DNA from 3 places in the Aurantiacibacter sp. MUD11 genome. Region 2 is predicted to be linked to each of the others. Evidence: predicted binding sites of a transcription regulator. Region 2 holds the regulator's gene; each other region holds the start of a gene.
The links. The regulator LexA, encoded in region 2, represses DNA repair genes until DNA is damaged. The targets are predictions, from matches to a motif close to GTTCCNCNCTTGTTCT.
Positions count from the first base shown of each region.

Region 1: recA (recombinase RecA) is a predicted target of LexA. The motif match lies at 4,345-4,360, and genes of this name have one in related genera.
Region 3: OZN62_RS08175 (ribonucleoside-diphosphate reductase subunit alpha) is a predicted target of LexA. The motif match lies at 4,359-4,374, and genes of this name have one in related genera.

Region 1 covers NZ_CP114054.1:46,330-51,775, reverse strand. The annotation lists gene alaS (alanine--tRNA ligase) at 1-2,174, opposite strand, end outside; gene OZN62_RS00225 (class I SAM-dependent methyltransferase) at 2,225-3,052, opposite strand; gene recA (recombinase RecA) at 3,202-4,269, opposite strand; gene OZN62_RS00215 (DUF4139 domain-containing protein) at 4,426-5,446, opposite strand, start outside.
Region 2 covers NZ_CP114054.1:474,106-479,551, reverse strand. The annotation lists gene OZN62_RS02375 (ComEC/Rec2 family competence protein) at 1-1,752, shown strand, start outside; gene lexA (transcriptional repressor LexA) at 1,821-2,492, opposite strand; gene OZN62_RS02365 (molybdopterin molybdotransferase MoeA) at 2,580-3,785, opposite strand; gene moaC (cyclic pyranopterin monophosphate synthase MoaC) at 3,793-4,263, opposite strand; gene trpC (indole-3-glycerol phosphate synthase TrpC) at 4,289-5,077, opposite strand; gene trpD (anthranilate phosphoribosyltransferase) at 5,074-5,446, opposite strand, start outside.
Region 3 covers NZ_CP114054.1:1,635,525-1,640,970, forward strand. The annotation lists gene OZN62_RS08150 (lysophospholipid acyltransferase family protein) at 1-233, shown strand, start outside; gene OZN62_RS08155 (phosphatidate cytidylyltransferase) at 230-1,165, shown strand; gene OZN62_RS08160 (hypothetical protein) at 1,169-1,708, shown strand; gene OZN62_RS08165 (LPXTG cell wall anchor domain-containing protein) at 1,713-2,003, opposite strand; gene OZN62_RS08170 (hypothetical protein) at 2,009-2,194, opposite strand; gene OZN62_RS08175 (ribonucleoside-diphosphate reductase subunit alpha) at 2,230-4,293, opposite strand; gene OZN62_RS08180 (hypothetical protein) at 4,867-5,085, shown strand; gene OZN62_RS08185 (acyltransferase family protein) at 5,016-5,446, opposite strand, start outside.

The DNA of each region.
Region 1 (5,446 bases), 430 kb from region 2:
ACCGACTTCAGCGCTTCTTCACGGCCGACCACCCACTGGCGGGCGGCCTCACCGGTCAGGGCCTCGATACGGCGGACACCGGAAGACACCGCGCTCTCGGTGATGATGCGGAACAGGCCGATATCGCCGGTCGCCTTTACATGGGTACCGCCGCACAGCTCGACCGAGAAGTTGCGACCGCCAGTGCCGGCGCGGCCCATCGACAGCACGCGGACTTCCTCACCGTATTTCTCGCCGAACAGCGCCAGCGCGCCGGCCTCGACGGCGTCGTCGGGGCTCATCAGCTGCGTACGCACCTGCTCGTTGGCGCGAATTTCCGCATTCACCTCCGCCTCGATGGCAGCGATCTCCTCCGCAGTCAGCGGCTTGGGATGCGAGAAGTCGAAGCGCAGCCGGTCTTCCGCAACCAGCGAACCCTTCTGTGTCACATGCTCGCCCAGCGTGTTGCGCAGGGCAGCATGGACGAGGTGCGTAGCCGAGTGATTGGCGCGGATCTTGTCGCGGCGCTCTGCATCGATCGCCAGGTGCACGGTATCGCCCACAGCGATAGTGCCCGAAGCGATCTTGCCATGATGCGCATGCAGGCGGCCCAGCGGCTTCGACGTATCGTGAACCGCGATTTCCAGGCGATGGTCGCCCGAAATCGTGCCGGCATCGCCGGTCTGACCACCACTTTCGCCATAGAACGGCGTCTGGTTGGTCAGCACGGTGACTTCCTGCCCGCTATCGGCCCGGTCGACTTCCTTGCCATCGACGACCAGCGCGACCACCCGGCCCTCGCCTTCCGTCGAGCTGTAGCCGGTGAACTCGGTCGCGCCTTCGCGTTCGGCGATGTCAAACCACAGCTCGCCATCGGCAGAAGCGCCGGAGCCCTTCCACGCAGCGCGGGCGGCAGCCTTCTGCTGCGCCATGGCGGCATCGAAGCCGTCCTTGTCCACGCTAATCCCGCGCGAACGCAGCGCGTCCTCGGTCAGGTCGTAAGGGAAGCCGTAGGTGTCGTAGAGCTTGAAGGCGGTTTCGCCGGGCAGGCTGTCGCCTTCGCCCAGCGACGCAGCCTGCTCGTCGAGCAGGCGCAGGCCCTTTTCCAGCGTCTGGCGGAAACGGGTTTCTTCGCGCTCGAGCACCTCGGTGATCAACGCCTGTGCCCGGCCAAGATCGGGATAGGCCTGCCCCATCTCGCTCACCAGCGTCGGCACAAGGCGGTGCATCAGCGGCTTGTCGGCTCCCAGCAGGTGCGCATGGCGCATGGCGCGGCGCATGATCCGGCGCAGCACGTATCCACGCCCTTCGTTCGACGGCAGCACGCCATCGGCGATCAGGAAGCTGGTCGAGCGCAGGTGGTCCGCGATCACGCGGTGGCTGGCCAGCGCATCGCCCTCAGCCTTGGCCCCGGCCAGGTCCTCGCTCGCACCGATAATCGTGCGGAAAGTATCGGTCTCGAAGACGTTGTGCACGCCCTGCATGACAGTGGAGATGCGCTCCAGCCCCATGCCGGTATCGATGCTGGGCCGCGGCAGGTCGCCGACGATCTCGTCCGCTTCCTGCACGTGCTGCATGAAGACGAGGTTCCAGATTTCGACGAAGCGGTCGCCGTCTTCCTCGGGCGAACCCGGAGGGCCACCGGCGATTTCGGGGCCGTGATCCCAGAAGATCTCCGAACACGGACCGCACGGGCCGTCCGAGCCCATGGCCCAGAAATTGTCCTTCGTGGCGATGCGGATGATGCGCTCTTCTGGCAGGCCGGCGATCTTGCGCCACAGGTCGAAGGCCTCATCGTCGGTGTGATAGACGGTGACGGTCAGGCGATCCTTGGCGAGGCCGAGTTCCTTGGTGACCATCGTCCAGGCGTGCTCGATCGCGCGCTCCTTGAAATAGTCGCCGAAACTGAAGTTGCCGAGCATCTCGAAGAAGGTGAGATGGCGCGCGGTGTAGCCGACATTGTCGAGGTCGTTGTGCTTGCCGCCGGCGCGTACGCATTTCTGGCTGCTGGCCGCGCGCGGTGCGGGCGGCGTCTCCACGCCGGTGAACACGTTCTTGAACGGCACCATGCCCGCGTTGACGAACATCAGCGAGGGATCGTTGTACGGTACAAGCGGCGCGGAAGGCACAACCTGGTGGTCGTTCGCTGCGAAGAAGTCGAGAAATGCAGCGCGAATATCGTTGGTCGAAGTCATGGCAGGCGAATTAGGGCGCGATGCGCTTGTCGGCAAGCCGCCAATAGTCGCTATTCGCCTTTGCTCGCCGAAACGATCCAGGCCGCGGCGCGCAATGCGACAACGCCTTCGGTGCAATTGCGCTGGGCTAGGTCCCGCACACGGCCCAGGAAACGGTCCCGCGAAGCCTCGTCCATCTCGGCGGCGATGCGCGATGCAGGACCGATGCGGGAGAAGTAGGTCACGGCCTCGTCCACGGCGTTTTCGCCGACCCCGGCGATCATGGGGAAATCGAACGCCTCGAAAGCGATGTCGGACCAACCGCCGGCCCGCAGGATTGCCTCGACCCGATCACGATCACCAAAGGCGAAGGGGCCCGGCGCATCGGGTGCGGTCGGTGGCGGAGCTTCGGGCAACAGGCGCATGACCTCAGTGAAGAAGGGATTCTCCTTCACCGGCCGGAAGCAGGAAAAGATCAGGTTTGCGCCCGGGGCTGCCTGTCGGGCAAGGTTGGCGAAAGCAGCGGGAGGATCGTCGAAGAACATCACCCCATGCCGTGAGACGAGCAGCTGCGGGGCAGTCGTTTCATCGCCCTCCCAGACGGCGGCGTCGGACAAGACGAATTCGACATTGGCAAGGTTCTCTGCCCGCTGGCGAGCAACTTCGACCAACTGCGGCGATACATCGACACCCTTAACCTGCACGCGGGGCCGGCCGCGTGCGATAGCCATCGACAATTCTCCGGCACCGCACCCGACATCAAGCACGCGGTCGAAGGAATATTCGCGGGTGCGTTCGAGCAGGCGTTCGGTCAGGCGCGAGAAGCTCTGGTCGGTGCGGCGCCACTCGGCAGCCCAGGTATCACCGCTACGCCCCTGCCATTCGCTCTTGTCTACCATGCCGTTCCTCTTTCCTGCGGAAGAGAAGCGGTATCGCGGGCAGCCAGGTCATTCAATTCCCCAAATGCGAAGAAGCCGGCGTTGGTGGCTGGGGTTGCCACCGCGCCGGCTCCGGTTTCGCAAGGCCGTGGGTCCGGCCTTCTTGAGGATCAGTCTTCCGAGTCCGCGTCCGGACCCGTCATCATCTCCTCGGCGACCTCGTCGGTCTTACCGCGAATGGCGGCTTCCAACTTGTCGCAAACTTCGGGGTTTTCCTTGAGGAAGGTCTTGGCGTTTTCACGGCCCTGGCCGATCCGCACGCTGTCGTAGCTGAACCACGAGCCGGACTTCTCGACCACGCCGGCCTTCACGCCAAGGTCCAGGATCTCGCCGATCTTGGAAATGCCCTCGCCATACATGATGTCGAATTCGACCTGCTTGAACGGCGGGGCGACCTTGTTCTTCACCACCTTCACGCGGGTGGAGTTGCCGATCACCTCGTCCCGGTCCTTGATCTGGCCGGTGCGGCGAATGTCGAGGCGGACCGAAGCGTAGAACTTGAGGGCGTTACCACCGGTCGTCGTTTCCGGATTCCCGTACATGACGCCGATCTTCATGCGCAGCTGGTTGATGAAGATCACCATGCACTTGGAACGGTTGATCGAACCGGTCAGCTTGCGCAGCGACTGCGACATCAGGCGAGCCTGCAGGCCGACGTGGCTGTCGCCCATCTCGCCTTCGATCTCGGCGCGCGGCACCAGCGCGGCGACCGAGTCGACCACCAGCACGTCGATCGCGTTGGAGCGCACCAGCGTATCGGTGATTTCCAGCGCCTGCTCGCCCGTGTCGGGCTGCGACACCACCAGTTCGTCGATATCGACGCCCAGCTTCTTGGCATAGACCGGGTCCAGCGCGTGCTCGGCATCGACGAAGGCAGCGGTACCGCCGGCCTTTTGCGCCTCTGCGATCACGTGCAGCGCCAGCGTGGTCTTGCCCGAGCTTTCCGGACCGTAGACCTCGATCACGCGCCCCTTGGGCAGGCCGCCGATGCCCAGCGCAATGTCCAGGCCGAGCGAACCGGTGGAGATCGACTCCACGTTCATCGCTTCCTTCTGGCCCAGCTTCATCGCCGAGCCCTTGCCGAATGCGCGGTCAATCTGCGCGAGCGCTGCATCAAGCGCCTTCTGACGGTCCACGTTGGATTCCTTTTCTACGAGCTTGAGATTTGCACCTGCCATGACATGGCCTCCGTCAGCTTACTAGGGTCGTGTTCAACTCTTCAACAGCAGCAGGTGTACCCACTTTGTTCCATAAGAACAAGAGCGGAACAAAAATTTTGTAGGATCGACGGAATCCCGCGGAGTTCGGGCGGGTAAAGTGCTGGAAACCGATGCTTAATCGATAACTTCTCGTACCCGCCAACGCAGTTCCCGCGAACCGTTGGCCGGGACTTCGACCTCTATGATTCGCCGGCCGTTCCGCAAACGCTCGCGCACGCCGCGAAAGCGCCATTGCGACGGATAACCGATATTGAGACGCACGGTGACGGGGGACGGATTGGCGTTGCTCAGCTCCGCCACCACCTCGCGCCAGCGATTGCCAGGAGGATCGTCCGGATCGTTGCCTTGATAGCGACAGCGGGTGAAGACCTGCGCGCTTTCGCCAAGGTCGATGTCGACGTCCTGGCCATCCGCATAGTCGCGCAGGGTCTCCTCGCCGACCAGCAGTTCGCCTGCCGGACCGCGCTCGAAGATCGAAATCGTGCCGGATGGCAGCGCCCGACCCAGCCCGTGCTCCTCGTCGTTCACCGTCTCCAGCACCATGCTGGTAGGGTAGAAATCCTCGGTGCTGTCCCAAGGCGAACAATTGCCTTCGTACATCAGCACGCCCTCGACATCCTCTTCCCGCAGGAAGGCAATCTGCTTCAGGCCCTGCGCATTGACGTCGACCGGGACCGGCACGCGGTAGAGCTTGAGGTCACCCAGCTGCTCCTCACCAGCGATGACGGCCACCGGTGCAGCCGATTCCATCATCACCTGGGGCATGCGCGAGGCTGTCACCACGATGCGCGCCTCATCTGCGAAGGCAATGTCAGGCGCCGGAGGCGGCGGCGGTGGCGGGAGGATGTTGCGGATCGGCGAGCCTGCCGCCGTACTGCCGATGGGATAACAGGTCAGTCGCATGGGCCGCGCACGCGGCGGGTCGGCCAGATCCTCGAAATCGCTGGTGACGTTCAGCGTACCCGCCACCGCCATCAGTTCGGCGCGCTCGAAGCTCTGGCCATTGTCGTTGAGGATGGTGAGCCAGCTGGTGAGGTCGAACCGCACGTCGTCGCTGTCGCGCCCCTCGTGCAGCGTGGCGACGTAGCTGGCTTCCCAGTCGAAGCCCCAGGCGAGGTAGGACAGGGTGACGGTA
Region 2 (5,446 bases):
ATCGAGCAGCCGGCGCAGGACCGCGTGCGCCTCGTCCTGGCCATCCGCCACCCGGACACCGGCGAGGCAGCCAAGGTCCGCGTGAATGTGCCGTCCGAGGAGGATGATCCGGCTTTCGGCGAAGGCGCATTGCTGCAATTGCAGGCCCGACTGATGCCGCCTGCCGCACCCATGTTGCCCGGTGGCTACGACTTCGCGCGCACGGCCTGGTTCGAAGGATACGCTGCCACGGGCAGCGTGCAGGGCGCGGTGACAGTGATCGAGCCGCCGGACACCGACGAAGCCTTGATTGCCGGATTACAGCGGCGTCTATCGGCCCATGTGCGCGAGCAATTGGGTGGCTCCGCCGGCAGCATTGCCGCCGCCTTCGCCAGCGGAGACCGCGGCGCGATCGGCGAGGCGGACGAAGATGCCATGCGCGATGCCGGGCTGACCCACCTGCTATCCATCAGCGGGCTGCATGTCAGCGCTGTTATCGCGGGAGCATACCTGCTTGCCATCCGCCTGCTGGCCCTGTGGCCATGGCTGGTCCTGAGGGTGCGCTTGCCAGTAGCGGCCGCTGCGATCGCCGCCCTGGCCGGTATCGGCTACACCTTGCTGACCGGAGCGCAGGTGCCGACGGTGCGCAGCTGCATTGCCGCGCTGCTGGTACTGGTTGCGCTTGCCCTTGGGCGTGAACCCTTGTCCTTGCGCATGGTGGCGGTCGCGGCGGCGGCCGTGATGCTGTTGTGGCCGGAAAGCCTGGTCGGGCCGAGCTTCCAGATGAGCTTTGCCGCCGTCATCGCCATCGTCGCACTGCATAATGCGGGGCCGGTAAAACGCTTCCTGGCAACGCGCGAGGAAAGCCGCACGAGGTGGTTTGCCAGACGCGCGACGATGTTGCTGGTGACCGGCCTCGTGATCGAAGTCGCGCTGATGCCGATCGTGCTGTTCCACTTCCACCGGGCGGGCGTTTACGGCGCCTTTGCCAACGTCATCGCCATTCCGCTGGTGACCTTCGTCTCCATGCCGCTGATTGCGCTGGCCCTGGCGCTGGACCTCGTCGGGCTGGGAGCGCCCGCCTGGTGGCTTGCAGGCCAGTCGCTCGACCTCTTGCTGGGCATTGCGCACTTTACCTCCAGCCAGCCCGGCGCCGTGAAGCTGATCCCGCAGATGACCCTGCCGACGATACTGCTGTTTGTTTCCGGCGGGCTCTGGCTGGCACTGTGGCGGGGCAAGGCACGGCTATGGGGCCTGGCACCTGCTGCACTCGCTACGCTGGTATTGCTGCGCACGCCGATCCCTGATGTGCTGGTTTCGAGCGATGGCCGCCATGTCGGCATTACCGGTGAAGGCGAACAGCTGCTGGTGCTGCGCAATTCGCGCAGCAGCTTCACCCGCGACAACCTGCTGGAACTCTCCGGTGTCGAGGGCGAACCTTTACCGCTAACCGAGTGGCCGGGGGCACGGTGCAGTTCCGACTTCTGCGCCATCACCCTGGAACGCGGTGGCCGGGAATGGGAACTGCTGATGAGCCGCAGCCGGAACATTGTTGCCGAACGGGCGCTGGCCGCGGCTTGCGAGCGTGCCGATATCGTCGTGTCCGATCGCTGGCTACCGAGTTCGTGCGCGCCACGCTGGTTGAAGGCGGATGGCCGGATGCTGTCGCAAAGCGGCGGACTGGCAATTGTCCTCGGTGAGGAACCACGGCTAACCAGCGTCGCCCAATCGCAGGGCGAACATGGCTGGTGGCGCGGCCGGCGGAAAGATTAATCGCAGCGCACATGCAAACGGAGGCGAACCCGCCGGGGTCCTCCTCCGCCCAGAATCCCTGCGTCAGGTCAGTGGTAGCGGCGCAGCAGGCCCGCGAGCTTGCCCTGAACCTTCACCTGCCGATCTTCATAGACCTGCGGATCGTAAGCGGCATTGGCCGGATCGAGCCGGATCTTGCCGCCATCGTGGTACAGGTACTTCAGCGTCGCTTCCTCGTCATTGACGAGTGCCACCACGATATCGCCGTCGCGGGCAGTATCGGCCTTCTTCACCAGCGCGAAGTCACCGTCGAAGATGCCCGCTTCGACCATAGAGTCGCCGGAGACTTCGAGCGCATAATGCTCACCCGAGCCGAGCAGCGCGGCAGGGACGGGCAGGGTCTGGCTGTCTTCCAGCGCCTCGATCGGGACACCGGCGGCAATCCGGCCGTGCAGCGGGATTTCGATCACGTCATTGGCAGCCTGAGGCTGGTTGGCAGGAGGCGTGGTCACCTTGGCGACGGCCTCCGCCCCCTTGCCGCCCATGTTCTCCGGCATCTTCACCACTTCAAGCGCGCGCGCGCGGTTGGGCAGCCGGCGGATGAAGCCGCGTTCCTCGAGCGCGGAAATCAGGCGGTGCACGCCCGACTTGCTCTTCAGGTCGAGCGCTTCCTTCATCTCTTCGAAACTCGGAGAAATGCCCGACTCTTCGAGCCGGCGATGGATGAACAGCAGCAATTCGTGTTGCTTGGCAGTCAACATGGGTGAACCCCTTCCGCAATGTTCCACTTCCGCAATGTTCCACATGGGGAACGAATACGGAACAAGTATGAAACAGATTCGCTCAAGTCAAGCGTTACCGCCATTTTGGAGCGGATAGATCGGCACCAGTTGGCCATCCGCGACTGCCGGAGCTGCGATATCGCGCCGGATCAGCGCTTCGGCGGCGGCGAGAGCCCGCAGGGCGCTACTGTCGCGCTCGTCGATGGGTTCGATACCGCCGTTGACGATCCTGCCGCGCAGGAATTCCGTCCGAGAGCCGCCAGCCTCCAGCTGCCCTCTCAAGGGCATCAGCAAGGTTCTTGGCAGCACGTCGCGGGCGCCCGCCAGTTTGCGCAGCAGGGGAAGCAGGAACAGCCAGGCGGTGACGAAGCTTGAAACGGGGTTGCCCGGCAGGCCCAGGATAGTGGTCTGCCCCTTGCGGGCGACCATAAGCGGCTTGCCCGGCTTGATCGCCACGCGCCAGAAATCGATCGCCGCTCCCCATTGTTCGAGCGCCGGCTTCATCAGGTCGTGATCGCCGACTGATGCTCCGCCGCTGGTAACGATGACATCGGCCTCCGATGCCCGTTCGAACGCGTCGACGACATCAGCCAGCTGGTCGCGGACCGGTCCGATCCGGACGATGTTGGAGGTGAGCGACGCGCCGAGGGCGGCAAGGGCGGGGCCGTTGCTCGCCGGGATCTGGTGCGGGCCGCAATTGGCAGGATCGGTGCAGAGTTCGTCGCCGCTGTCGATCACGGCCAGCCCGGGCAGGCTTGGTGCGGAGATCTCTCCGTGACCGGCAGAGATCGCCAGGGCGAGTTGCGCAGGGCCGATACGGGTGCCGGCGGCAAGCACTCGGTCGCCATCAGCGAAGTCGAAGCCCTCGCGTCGGATATGGCGCGGTGTCGGGCCGTCCTCGTTCGAAAGGGTAAGCCTGTCGCCGTCACGGATCGCATTTTCCTGCAACAGCATTGCGCCCGTCCCGGCAGGCATATGCGCACCGGTCGAGATGCGGGCTGCTTCGCCGCGCCTGATCTCGCCTTGGTAGGGATGTCCGGCAGCACTTTCACCGACCACGCGCCACGGACCTGCAAGATCATCCCCGCCGACCGCGTAGCCATCCATCGCCGACAGATCCGCCGGGGGCTGGGTACGGCGGGCGCGCAGGTCTTCCGCGAGGTACCGGCCGATCGCCCGTTCGACAGGCACCTGCTCGACCGGAAGCGGGGACACCAGGTTGCACAGCCGGGCTTGAGCTTCCTCAAGCGGGATCGGTTTGGGCGGTGCCACCTTGCGATTACTCCGCGCGCCAGTCGCCGCTCTTGCCGCCGGTCTTCTCCAGCAGGCGGACGTTCTCGATGACCATGCCTTTCTCCAGCGCCTTGGCCATGTCGTAGAGAGTGAGCAGGGCGACCGAGGCAGCCGTCAGGGCCTCCATCTCGACCCCTGTCTTGCCGGTCAGCGCAGCGCGGGCCGTCACCTCGACCCAGTCTTCGGCGAAGGCGAAATCCACGCTGACGGTGTCCAGCGCCAGCGGATGGCACAGCGGGATCAGTTCGCCGGTCTTCTTCGCCGCCATGATGCCGGCAATGCGCGCGGCGGACAGCACGTCTCCCTTCGGGCCGCTGCCGTCGCGAACGGCGGCCAGCGTGGCAGGCGACATGAGGATACGGCCTGCAGCGGTTGCGCTGCGAGCCGTTTCGGGCTTGCCGCCGACATTCACCATACGGGCAGCGCCCTTGTCGTCGAGATGGGTGAGCTTGCTCATGCGGGAAGCCTATCGCAGCCCGTCGCTAGCCTTGCAACAAACGCCGCGTGGCAGCTTCGACATCGTCCTGTCGCATCAGGCTCTCTCCGACCAGGAAGCAGCGTACGCCGGACTGCGCCAGACGTTGGCAATCGGCATGGCTGTTGATGCCGCTTTCGCCCACCAGCAGGCTGCCTTCCGGCGCCAGCGGTGCAAGCCGCTCAGTGGTGGCGAGATCGGTGGTGAAGGTCTTCAGGTCGCGATTGTTCACACCGATCAGGCGCGAGCGGAGATAGGCCGCGGCGCGTTCCATCTCCTCTTCGTCATGCACTTCGACCAGCACGTCCATGCCCATGGCGAGGGCCGCAGCCTCGATTTCCGCCATCAGCGCATCCGACAGGGCGGCAACGATGATCAGGATGGCATCGGCACCGATCGCGCGGCTTTCGGCCACCTGCCAGGGATCGACCATGAAATCCTTGCGCAGCACCGGCAGCGCGCAGCTGGCGCGGGCATCGAGCAGGTAATCCTCGTGACCCTGGAAATAGGGCGCGTCGGTCAGCACCGAAAGGCAGGCAGCACCGCCGGCGGCATAGTCCATGGCGTGCTGGTGAGGGCGGAAATCGTCGCGAATCAAGCCTTTGGAAGGAGAGGCCTTCTTGATCTCCGCGATGAGCCCGAAGCCATCGCGGGACTTCTCTTCCAGCGCTGCCCGGAAACCGCGCGGCGCCGAAGCCTCGCTCGCTAGCAGTTCGAGATCGGCCAGCGTCCGTTCCGCCTTGCGGGCAAGCACTTCCTCGCGCTTGGTGGCGCAGATTTCTTCCAGCTTGTTCACTTGGCGGCCGCAATCCAGCAATCGAGCAGCGCCTTGGCGAGGCCCTTGTCGAGCGCCTCGGCGGCCTCTTCCACGCCTTCCTTCCAGGTCTCGACTTCGCCGGCCACGATCAGCGCGCCGGCGGCGTTGAACAGAACGGCGTCGCGATAGGGGCCGGGCATGCCCATCAGCAGCGCCTGCAGCGCCTTGGCGTTGTGCTCCGGATCGCCGCCGCGAATGGCCTCGACCGGCGCGTGCGGCAGGCCGGCATCCTCGGCAGAGACGCGGCGCATCGTCACCTCGTTACCCCGAACATCGGCAACCTCGTTGCCTTCGTCGAGGCTGAGCTCGTCGAGCCCCTCGTCACCGGAGACGATGAAGGTCCGCTCG
Region 3 (5,446 bases), 1.2 Mb from region 2:
TCAAGGCGGGCATCCACCACCTGGCGCGCGACTTTCCGCAGGCCGAGCTGGTGCCAGTCTACCTTGCCAACCTCGCCCGCGCCTATCCCAAGGGGGCGTGGATCCCGGCCCCGATCAGCTGCGTCGCCAATTTCGGCGAGCCAGTGGCGTTCGACCAGGCAGAGGACAAGGCCGACTTTCTCGAGCGCACGCGCGCGGCAGTGGTCGCCATGGCTGACGGAGTACCCGCATGAGCCAGACCATGATTACCCTGTTCGGCGGCGTCGGTGCGCTGCTGCTGTTCGCCTCGCTGGTGGGCTGGGTGCTGTCGCTGAAGGTGAAGAGCCACGCGGGACGCGCCACGGTCGACAACCTCAACGCGCGGGTGAAGGCCTGGTGGCTGATGGTCGCGGTCTTCGCCGTGGCCTTCGCTTTCGGCACCATGGTCACCATCGTGCTGTTCGCGCTGGTGAGCTTCTATTGCCTGCGCGAATTCCTCTCCATCACGCCCACGCGTCCGGAGGATCACAGCGCCACCGTTGCGGCCTTCTACCTCTTCATCCCGCTGCAATACTGGGTGGTGGCCGCCGGCTGGACGACGATGCTCACGATCCTCATCCCGGTCTGGGCCTTCCTGCTGCTGCCGGTGATCGCCGTGCTGCGCGGGGAGACCTTGGATTTCCTCCAGCGCACTGCGCGCATCCAGTGGGCGCTGATGCTGACCGTGTTCTGCATCAGCCACGCACCCGCGCTGCTGATCCTCGACATTCCGGGTTACGAGGAGAAGTTCCTGCTGCTGTTCTTCCTCATCACCGTGGTGCAGATTTCGGACGTGCTGCAGTACGTGTTCGGCAAGCTGTTCGGAAAGCACAAGGTCGCCCCGCGTGTCAGCCCGGCGAAGACTTGGGAAGGCCTGATCGGCGGCGGGTTGAGCGCTTCGGCTATCGGCGCCGCCCTGTGGTGGATCACCCCCTTCTCCCCGCTGGAGGCCGGACTGATGGCGCTGATGATCGTGATTGCGGGTTTCGTCGGCGGACTGGTGCTGTCGGCGGTCAAGCGCTCGCTCGGCGCGAAGGACTGGGGCACGATGATCGAAGGGCACGGCGGCGCGCTGGACCGGATGGATTCGGTCAGCTTCGCTGCACCGGTGTTCTTCCACGCCACGGCCTTCTTCTTCGCGCTTTAGGCGATGTTCCTGCTCGTCGCGCTCTGGGCCCTTGCCGAGGCCACGGTGTTCTTCATCGTCGCCGACGTTCCGATCATGGCGCTGGCGGCGAAACGCGGGGTGCATGCCGGGATCATGGCCGCATGGATCGGCGCACTGAGCGCGGCGCTAGGTGGCCTTGTGGTCTGGCTTTGGGGCGGCTTCGACCCGCGCGGGTTCGACGCATTTGCAATCGCCTTGCCCGGTATCGACGCAGAACTGGTGGCGCAGACCCGCGCCGATTGGGCGGAGAACGGCTTCCTTGCCATGCTGACCGGCAGCTTCGGCGGCACGCCCTACAAGCTCTACGCCGCGGCGGCCGGGTACGCCGGCAGCTACGGCCTGATCGGTTTCATTCTGCTAAGCGTGGTTGCGCGGCTGCCGCGCTTCATGCTGGTCGCCGTGGCAGGTGGCTGGCTCGGCCCCAGGCTACGCGCGCGGCTGGGAGAACGCAATTTCTGGATCGCCTTCGTGGCGGCATGGGTACTGTTCTACGCGGCCTATTTCACCGCGATGGGCTGGTAGCGCGTCAACCCTTGCGCTTCTTCGATCCGAAGAAGCTACCGCCGCCCAGCACGGTCACGCCCAGGAAGAACCCGAAATCGTACCAGCCGCCAGTGTTGGGCACGGCGTAGACGGCGATGTCGCTGTCGAACAACGAGCCGATCCAGGCCCAGGGGAAGACGAAGCCGTGCCACAGGCCCCACCAGAAGCCGGGCACGTCCGGCCCGGCGGAAACGCCCGCGTCGATCTGGTTGGCGCAAGCGGAAAGGAAAAGGGCCAGCCCGACGGCGACGAGGAGTGTTCTGGCGCGCTGCATGGTCATCATCCCTGTTGCTGCATCAGTAGGGCCACCACCATTAGCATAAGCATGGCCGCACCAAGCATCATGTGTTTGCTGGCGCGTTGCTTGTCGCCCGCCTTGGTCAGCATGGCCCCGCGCCAGACATTGGCGATGGCGAGCACCGCCCCGACCACCACAATGCTGATCGTGAGCGTGCGTTCGTCCATCGCCTGATCCTAAGCGGCCGGTGCCGGCCCGCGCCTTACTGGCAGGCCAGGCACTCGTCGTAGTCGGTGCTTTCGCCCGCGTTCAGCTCGTACTTGGCGGCATCGGAGGTGTTGTCCGCTTCCACTCCGCCAGCGAAACCGGCGCGCTGCACGCTCTTCGAGCGCAGGTAGTAGAGCGACTTGATGCCCTTCTCCCAGGCCTGGAAGTGCAGCATCATCAGGTCCCACTTGTCGACGTCGGCCGGGATGAACAGGTTCAGCGACTGTGCCTGGTCGATGAAGGGCGCGCGGTCGGCGGCGAATTCGAGCAGCCAGCGCTGGTCGATTTCGAAGCTGGTCTTGAACGCGGCCTTTTCATCGTCATTGAGGAAGTCGAGGTGCTGGACACTGCCGCCCTTCTCCAGGATCGAGTTCCACACCGCGGTGGAGTTCTTGCTCTTCTTGTCGAGGATCTTTTCCAGATAGGGGTTCTTCACCACGAAGCTGCCGGACAGCGTCTTGTGGGTGTAGATGTTCGCCGGGATCGGCTCGATGCAGGCGCTGGTGCCGCCGCAGATGATGGAGATCGACGCGGTCGGCGCGATTGCCATCTTGCAGCTGAAGCGTTCCATCGCCCCCATTTCCTCGGCGTCCGGGCACGGCCCGCGTTCCTTGGCCAGCATCATGCTGGCCTCGTTCGCCTTGGCGTTGATGTGCTTGAACATCTTCAGGTTCCACACCTTCGCCATCGGGCTTTCGAAGCCGATGCCCTTGGACTGCAGGAAGGAGTGGAAGCCCATTACGCCCATGCCGACGGAGCGTTCGCGCATGGCCGAGTACTTGGCGCGTGCCATCTCTTCGGGGGCACGGTCGATATAGTCCTGCAGCACGTTGTCGAGGAAGCGCATGACGTCCTCGATGAACTGCTTGTCGCCGTTCCACTCATCCCACTTTTCGAGGTTGAGCGAGGACAGGCAGCACACCGCCGTGCGATCGTTGCCGAGGTGGTCGACACCGGTCGGCAGGGTGATCTCGCTGCACAGGTTCGAGGTGGAAACCTTCAGGCCCAGATCGCGGTGATGCTTGGGCATCATGCGGTTCACCGTGTCGGAGAACACGATGTAGGGCTCGCCCGTGGCGAGGCGGGTCTCGACCAGTTTCTGGAACAGGCTGCGGGCATCGACTTCGCCGCGTACGCTGCCGTCCTTGGGGGACTTCAGCTGGAACTTCTCGCCGGCGCGCACCGCTTCCATGAATTCGTCGGTCAGCAGCACGCCGTGGTGCAGGTTCAGCGCCTTGCGGTTGAAGTCGCCCGAAGGCTTGCGGATTTCGAGGAACTCCTCGATCTCCGGGTGGTGGATGTCGATGTAGCAGGCGGCCGAGCCACGGCGCAGCGAGCCTTGCGAGATCGCCAGCGTCAGGCTGTCCATCACGCGCACGAAGGGGATGATGCCGCTGGTCTTGCCGTTCAGGCCCACCGGCTCGCCGATGCCGCGGACATTGCCCCAGTAGGTGCCGATGCCGCCGCCCTTGGAGGCCAGCCAGACGTTCTCGTTCCAGGTGCCGACGATGCCGTCGAGGCTGTCCGACACGGAGTTGAGGTAGCAGGAAATCGGCAGGCCGCGGTTGGTGCCGCCGTTCGACAGCACCGGCGTTGCCGGCATGAACCACAGGTTCGAGATGTAGTCGTAGAGGCGCTGCGCGTGCTCCTCGTCGTCGGCGTAGGCATCGGCGACGCGGGCGAACAGGTCCTGGTAGCTTTCGTTGGGCAGCAGGTAACGGTCGGTCAGCGTTGCCTTGCCGAATTCTGTCAGGTTGGCGTCGCGCGCGGGGTCCGTCTTGATGTCGAAGCGGCGCGGATTGACCTTCTTGGAATCGTCCTTGGCCGCGGCAGCCTTGGCGGCAGCGGCCAGCGCCTCGGTCGCCGCGGTTTCGGCCGCGTCATTCACCAGCGCTTCGCTGCCGGCGTCCTTCTTTTCCATATCCATTGCCTTTGCGCCCGTATCTTTCGCTGCAGCGGAATTCGCGCGGCCCTTGGCAGGCGCTGCCTTCGTTTCGCTCTCGCCTGCAGTATTCTCGTCCAGCCCCATTGCCGCCTCGTCCGTGTTGCGAAATTCCATCTGGCCTCAATCCCCGTCGTTGCTGCGGGCTGCGGCCGTGATCCAAAGCCGTATGCCCCTCACATGTTCCACATGTGTTCGACTCGAAACCGGCAAGCTGCCAGTCTAGCGGAGCACATGCATCGGCGGGAAATTACTTATCCCCGCCTGCCCACAATCGCTCCACCGGGGTGTCCACAAGAGCGACTCCTCGCCTGTGCGCACAAGGTAGGGTGCGAAGGCTCGAAATCTAGGTCTAGTAGGTCCCCCCGGCAGGTCGACCACCACCCCTTGTGAATCAGCAACGACTCGCACGCAAGAGGGTTAAGATGGAATCAATGCCGTCATGAACGCGATCGGCAGGTGTATCGCCCGAACAATACGGCGCGACGCGTGGAGTTTCCTCGGCTTGCGGGGTGCGCAAGAGGCAAAATCAATCTGCGGAAAAAAAGCTGTGCAAGCGCGACATGGCGAATCAATCGAATCGTAACGCGCAATATTGCATCAGCGTGTCATCGCGACCCGGGTCTGCCGATGGCGCTCGGGCCGTGCATATGGCATGATTGGAAAAACGCGAACGCCAAGAGGTACATCATGGTCGCAATGTTCAAGGCGCTGCCTTTCGGGATCTTCCTGACGCTGGTCATCGCGCTGTTCATCGGGTCCGGCGGATCGTCGGGCGGGATGCTTTCGGTGTTCCCCTTCGACGTGACCGTGGCGGAACTGGGCCTCGACTTCCGGCTCTACTGGAGCTGGACGCTGTTCCTCGCCGGCACCGGCCTGGCCTTCGCCATCATCCTGATGATGGAGTGAGGCAGCACGCGCCGCTGCCACAGCCACACCGCCAGGCCAATTCCCGCCAGCGCCGCCGGACCCCATGACAGCTGCAACAGCTGGATGGCGGGAAAGTGCACCGCGTAGAGCGGGAAGGAGATCGCACCCAGCATGGTGGCAGCCTCCTGCACCTTCGCCGAATCGAAACGCGCTGCCATGCCGCCGAACATCATCAGCGGGGCAAGCAGCAGGATGAAGGCGAGCGGGGCCCACTCCCACGGCCATATCCACACGGCGAGGACATAGGCGGGAAGCGCCAGGAAGGCGGCGGCGAAGGGTACGCGCACCGGCGGCGAATCGCCCCAGAGACGATAGATCAGGATGCCCAGCGTATAGGCCG